Regions from separate parts of the Geobacillus sp. PLS 41 genome, predicted to be linked through region 2. Evidence: a T-box and tRNA genes for the amino acid it is inferred to sense, from the RefSeq annotation. Region 2 holds a T-box; the other holds one or more tRNA genes.
The links. The T-box of region 2 lies ahead of alaS (alanine--tRNA ligase). A T-box ahead of a tRNA ligase gene usually reads a tRNA of that ligase, here a tRNA-Ala.

Region 1 (3,417 bases), 380 kb from region 2:
CTTTTCGATGATCAACCGTTGGTCATTTTGCCGCAACTCGCTTTGGCGATCGGGTTGAACGAAAGCATCGTTGTTCAGCAGCTGCATTATTGGCTCAAGAAAAGCGAAAACGTCCATGACGGCTATAAGTGGGTGTACAACACGTATGCAGACTGGCAGCGACAATTCCCGTTCTGGTCGGAAAGCACGATTCGCCGGATCATTCTTAAACTGGAAAAAATGGGGATCATCGTCGCGGCGAATTTCAACCGCTCCAAGATCGATAAAACGAAATGGTATCGGATCGACTATGACAAACTGGCCGAAATAACGAAAGAAATATCAGAAATGTCGGACGGACAACATGGGCAGGCGGCAGATGATGGCGTGATGACCGCGCACAATGGTGTTTCGATCGTTCAAGGTGCGGTTTCGTTCACTCAAAACGGGGTTTCGTTCGTTCACGATGAGGGTTTGACGACGCACGATGGGGATTCGATTGTGCAAGATGGCATCTCGGCCGTTCAAGGCGGCGCTTCTGTGGTTCAAGGGGGGATGTTGACGGCTCAAGATGGCATTTTGACGGTTCAAAATAGGGTTTTGCCCACTGAAGATGGGGGGTCGATGAGGCAAAGCAGCGTTTCGACGATTCAACAAGATCAGATTTCGGCCGTTTACGATGGCGTTTCGATCGGCCAAAATGAGCAGACGATGGGCGAAACAGTCCGTCCATTTGCGCAAAATGAACCATCCAGCTGGTCAAACTGGGCGGTCGAGGTGCTCAATTTGACAAGACCAATACCAGAGACGACAACAGAGATGACATCAGAGATCAAAAGAGAAGACGAAGAAGACGCGCGCGTGCGCACATACAAGGAGATCGTTCGCTTCTGTGAGGAAAACGGGTTTGGCGTGATCGGCGATTATTTGCGGGAAAAGATCAATGCATGGGTGGACGATGCGTCCGAGGAATTGGTGTTGGAAGCATTGAAAATCGCGGTGGAAAACGGCGCCAAACGGTGGGTGTACGTGGAAACGATTTTGCGCGACTGGACGGAAAAAGGGTATCGCACCGTGGACGAAGTGCGCGCCGCGCGGTTGGCGTTTCGAAAAGAGCGGATGAAGCAACGATCCGCCCCGCCTTCATCCGATGGCGGCAGAACGATGCGGAAACCGATCCGCACCGAGATCGTGCCGGATTGGCTGAAGATGGATTACAGCCAGCCGGAAGACGACGACTTTGACATCGAGCAGGCGCGCCGTGAGTTGGAGGAACGTCTGAAAAAATACAAAACCAACCCGGACGGATGAAGCCGAAGGGCGTAAGAGTCCGAGGAGTCTCATCTCATGACGGGACGTGAACCGAGCGATTTCTTGTGTGCCCCACGATTTGAGGTTCAGTCAGGTCGTTCACTGGTGCTGGCGCCCCTTCACGTTTAGATGGTGGGAGGCTTCTTTTGGGAATTTGTTCACAGGGGGATGGCTCATCGCCATCTCCCGAAACAAAAATAAAAAACCCTTGCACGGCAAGGGTTGGGCAAATGGAGCATACCGGGCTCGAACCGGTGACCTTCGCGCTGCCAGCACGACGCTCTCCCAACTGAGCTAATGCCCCAAAAAAGGATATGGATGATCTGTCCATGTCCCATTATATATATGGATGCGGACAATTGCAATCCTTTTTTGATCACCCGCTTTCAATATCAACGTGCACGACATCGTCAATGGAGCGGATGACGTAGTAAAGTTCGGCGGTCGAGCGCTTTTGGTCAATGACGGCTCTTAGTTTCAGCAAATGTTCATTCTCTTCAACGTCTTTAATGCGCATCGTTTTAATGTTGATGTCCTGTTGTTTTAAATGGTCGATGACCTTTGTAATGTTTTTGGCGTCCGCCACGGTGATTTGCAACAGCACCTCTTTTTCGCGCAGCTGCTTTGGTCCAAAAAAATTGATCAAAAACGGAATGAGTTCCACACTGACAATGAGAAGCGCGACGCCGAACGCCGATTCCCAATAGAAGCCTGCGCCGACCGCTACTCCAATCCCTGCCGCCCCCCAAATGATCGCGGCGGTTGTCAGCCCGGTGATGCTGTCGTTGCCGCGGCGCAAAATGACGCCTGCTCCTAAAAAACCGACCCCGGACACAATTTGCGCCGCCAGTCGAAGCGGGTCCATCGTAATATGGTCTTTGAGCGGAAAGACGTACGCCGATTCGATCGAAACGATTGTAAGCAAGCAGCTGGAAATGGAAATCACAAGACACGTTTTCAAACCGACCGGTTTTCGCTTCAATTCCCGTTCCAGCCCAATGATCAGCCCGAGAATGGCGGAAATCCCTAGTTTGAGGAACGGATCAAACATCATCGTTTCTCACCTCGTTCATGGTATAATGTAAGAAAACGTTCGTGAACCATTTTTGTCCGCCCTTCCGCATGAAAGTGGTAGATCAGGGCGCACACTCCTTTTCGTAGAAAGTGAGTTGGCAGAAACATGAAGCCGCCAAGCACAGCAAAGGCTTATGCCGCTCTATTCATCGGCGCGCTTGCCGTGTCAACATCGGCCATTTTCGTCAAATGGTCGCAGGCGCCGTCCGCGGTGATCGCCTTTTATCGGCTCTTTTTGGCCGTCGCCATCATGACGCCGTTGTTCCTCCGGCATCGAAGCGAACTCCGAGGCGTCTCCCGGCGCGATTGGCTGTTTTCGCTTTGTTCTGGGGTTTTGCTTGCCTTTCATTTTATCCTTTGGTTTGAATCGCTCGACTATACATCCGTCGCCAGTTCGGTCGTGCTTGTGACGCTGCAGCCGCTGTTTGCCTTCGCAGGCGGCGCGTTGTTTTTCCGCGAACGGTTGACCGTCGGCGCGGTCGGGAGCGCGGTGTTGGCCATGATCGGCAGCATCCTCATCAGCTGGGGAGACTTCCGCGTCAGCGGGGAAGCGCTGTACGGCGATGGATTGGCGCTGCTTGCGTGCGCGTTTGTCACGGCGTATTGGTTGTTCGGCCAAGAGGTGCGACAACGGTTGTCATTGATGACGTATACCTATATCGTCTATAGCATCAGCGCGGCGGTGTTGTGGCTGTACGCGATGCTGTTTCGCCTTTCGCTGACGGCGTATCAGCTGACGGATTGGCTTTGTTTTCTCGCCCTCGCCGTCATTCCAACGCTGCTCGGCCATTCGGTGATGAACTGGGCGGTCAAATGGGTCAGCGCCTCGACGGTGTCGATGGCGATTTTATTTGAACCGATCGGCGCTTCCGCCTTGGCCTACTGGCTGTTTGGCGAACCGATCCGTCCGTTTCAATGGATCGGCGGTATTTTTATTTTAACAGGAATCGCCCTGTATTTGTGGGAGAAAAACGAAAAAGGTCCGCTAACGGTGCAAGAACGCAGCGGACCCTAGCGTTCCAAAGATAAAGGAAGAGCGGCGGATCGGCAGGC
Region 2 (3,417 bases):
GTGGTCACCGTGGAAACAACGATGTAAGGAGAGTGGCTGTCCATGCTCATTTGCCCGAATTGCAAACGAAAAAATTTAGGGAAAATCGGCGTCAACCAGTACTACTGCTGGGATTGCTTTATTGAGCTGTCCGTCTCGAAAGGGATGATCCACGCCCATCAAGTGGAAGAAGACGGAACGTTGAGTTCTCTTGACGACTTGTTTGACGACCACGAACGCACGATCCAATTTTAGGGGGGACACGCATGAACCGGATGATGACGTCGCTGTTAGCAGTCGGATTAGGCGTCGCCGCTTATCAGCTCGCCCAACGAAACGATTGGATGAACGGTCGCACGATGCGGAGGATGCGCCGCCGCTTGATGCAAGCGATCCGCTGACGGCGCTCGCCCTCGCCTTTGCGCGGGGGCGTCGCCTTGTGGCTGTCAAATAGTGCTAAAAGCGGTGAAGGCATATTTCCCGCCGCATCTCCTACACTAAACGGTAGGAGGTGTGGCGATGGGCGAGCAACAATGGCTGTCGTTCTTTCGCATCGGAAAATGGCTGCTCATGACGGCAATCATCTATTTGATCGTTCGGATGAAAGACGTTTGGCGGCCGGTCATTGATTTTATCGCAACGGTGTTGACGCCGTTTTTGCTGGCGTCGTTTATTACGTATTTGCTCTACCCGCTTGTGGAATCCATCCATCGCAAAGGAATGCCGCGCGCCCTTGCCATTTTGTTGATTTATTTGTTGTTTTTCGGTTTGGTCGGCTACGGCTTGTACCGCGGCGTGCCGCTATTCATCGCCCAGTTGCGTGAACTGGATGAACAGCTGCCGTCTTTGATGAATACATACCGCCAATGGGTGCGCCACATCCACGACGAGACGTCGAATTGGCCGCTTGAGGTGCACACACGCATCGAGGCGATGTTTGCCGAGATCGAGCAGGCAGCGGCGGCCGCCGTCGCGATGGCGATCAACGCCGCCAAATCGTTCATCGGTTCGGCGGCGACGCTGTTGATCATTCCGTTTATCGTCTTCTATATGTTAAAAGACATCGATGTGTTGAAAAAAGCGATTTGGTACATGACACCGAAGCGGTGGCGTGGGCCGGGGATGACGTTTTTGAAGGATGTCGATGAATCGCTCGGCGGCTACATTCGCGGCCAGCTGTTCGTCTGTGCGGCGATCGGTCTGGCAGCGGCGCTCGGCTTGTGGCTTGCGGGCATGGATTATCCGCTGTTGCTCGGCTTTGTCATTGGCGTGACGAACATCATCCCGTATTTTGGCCCGCTGATCGGCGCCGTTCCAGCGGTCATTTTGGCTGCCACCGTCTCGCTGAAAATGGTCGTGATCGTGCTTGTCATCATTTTTACCTTGCAGTTTTTAGAAGGGAACATCTTGTCGCCGTTGATCGTCGGCAAAAGCGTGCATATGCATCCGCTTGTCATTATGCTCGCCCTCTTTGCCGGCGGCGAGCTCGCCGGCGTGCTCGGCCTCATTCTCGCCGTTCCGACGGCGGCGGTGCTGAAAGTGGCCATCACCCATTGGAAAGAGCATTATGCTTCGCATTGACAAATGCTCTCTGCTTGTCTATAATCTTTCAATGAAAAAAGCGAATACATAACGCGATGACGGATCGAGTATGTTGCAGTCCATCTTAACGCGCGAGCTCGCGCACAGAGAGGAATTTCCGCGGCTGAAAGAAATTCCAGATGAAGGGCAACAGAAGGCTAATCCGGAGCGCAGGCAAAACCTGACGCAAGGCTGCGTTACGGCCAAAGAGGTGATGGGCGTTTTTTGCCCATAAACAGGGTGGTACCGCGAGCATAACTCTCGTCCCTGCAGGGGATGGGAGTTTTTTTATATAAAAGGCGAAAGGGGAGGATCATCATGAAAAAGCTGACATCCGCCCAAGTGCGGCGCATGTTTTTAGAGTTTTTCCAAGAAAAAGGCCATGCGGTTGAGCCGAGCGCATCGCTCATTCCGGTCGACGACCCGTCGCTGTTGTGGATCAACAGCGGCGTCGCGACGTTGAAAAAATACTTTGACGGGCGCATCGTTCCGGAAAACCCGCGCATTTGCAACGCGCAAAAATCGATCCGCACCAACGACATCGAAAACGTCGGGAAAACGGCGCGCCACCATACGTTTTTTGAAATGCTCGGCAACTTTTCGATCGGCGATTACTTCAAGCGTGAAGCGATCCATTGGGCATGGGAGTTTTTGACGAGCGACAAATGGATCGGTTTTGATCCGGAACGGTTGTCCGTCACCGTCCATCCGGAAGACGAGGAAGCGTACAACATTTGGCGCAACGAAATCGGCTTGCCGGAAGAGCGGATCATTCGCCTTGAAGGCAACTTCTGGGACATCGGCGAAGGCCCGAGCGGTCCGAACACGGAAATCTTTTACGACCGCGGCGAAGCGTTCGGCAACGACCCGAACGATCCAGAGCTGTACCCAGGCGGGGAAAATGACCGCTATTTAGAAGTATGGAACCTTGTCTTTTCGCAGTTTAACCATAACCCGGACGGCACGTACACGCCGCTGCCGAAGAAAAACATCGACACCGGCATGGGCTTGGAGCGGATGTGCTCGATTTTGCAAGACGTGCCGACGAACTTTGAAACCGACTTGTTCCTGCCGATCATCCGCGCGACCGAGCAGATCGCCGGCGAGCGGTATGGCAAAGATCCGGACAAAGACGTCGCCTTTAAGGTGATCGCCGACCATATTCGAGCCGTGACGTTCGCGATCGGCGACGGGGCGCTGCCGTCAAATGAGGGCCGCGGTTATGTGCTGCGCCGCCTGCTCCGCCGCGCGGTGCGCTATGCGAAACATATCGGCATTGACCGTCCGTTTATGTACGAACTCGTCCCGGTCGTCGGCGAGATTATGCACGACTACTATCCGGAGGTGAAAGAAAAAGCCGATTTCATCGCCCGCGTCATCCGGACGGAAGAAGAACGGTTCCATGAAACGCTCCATGAAGGGCTCGCCATATTGGCGGAGGTGATCGAAAAGGCGAAAGAGCAAGGAAGCGACGTCATTCCGGGCGAGGAAGCGTTCCGCCTGTATGATACGTACGGCTTTCCGATCGAGCTGACGGAAGAGTACGCCGCTGAAGCGGGCATGACGGTCGACCATGCCGGATTTGAGCGCGAGATGGAGCGGCAACGCGAACGGGCGCGCGCGGCCCGGCAAGATGTCGATTCGATGCAAGTCCAAGGCGGAGTGCTCGGTGACATTAAAGATGAAAGCCGGTTTGTCGGCTACGATGAGCTTGTTGCCGCATCGACGGTCATCGCCATCGTCAAAGACGGGCGGCTTGTCGAGGAAGTGAAAGCCGGCGAAGAGGCGCAAATCATCGTCGATGTGACGCCATTTTACGCCGAAAGCGGCGGACAAATCGCTGACCAAGGCGTGTTT

Region 1: it encodes a tRNA-Ala, which carries the amino acid that the T-box ahead of alaS (alanine--tRNA ligase) is inferred to sense. The anticodon was not compared.

Annotation. Positions count from the first base shown of each region.
Region 1 is NZ_CM151395.1:1,165,811-1,169,227, forward strand. It holds gene ACVX3G_RS05780 (DnaD domain protein) at 1-1,290, shown strand, start outside; tRNA gene ACVX3G_RS05785 (tRNA-Ala) at 1,522-1,594, opposite strand; gene ACVX3G_RS05790 (MgtC/SapB family protein) at 1,667-2,344, opposite strand; gene ACVX3G_RS05795 (DMT family transporter) at 2,471-3,379, shown strand; gene ACVX3G_RS05800 (protein-glutamine gamma-glutamyltransferase) at 3,350-3,417, opposite strand, start outside.
Region 2 is NZ_CM151395.1:1,550,135-1,553,551, forward strand. It holds gene ACVX3G_RS07605 (PRC-barrel domain-containing protein) at 1-27, shown strand, start outside; gene ACVX3G_RS07610 (hypothetical protein) at 43-234, shown strand; gene ACVX3G_RS07615 (YrzQ family protein) at 246-380, shown strand; gene ACVX3G_RS07620 (AI-2E family transporter) at 499-1,560, shown strand; T-box leader at 1,608-1,832, shown strand; gene alaS (alanine--tRNA ligase) at 1,879-3,417, shown strand, end outside.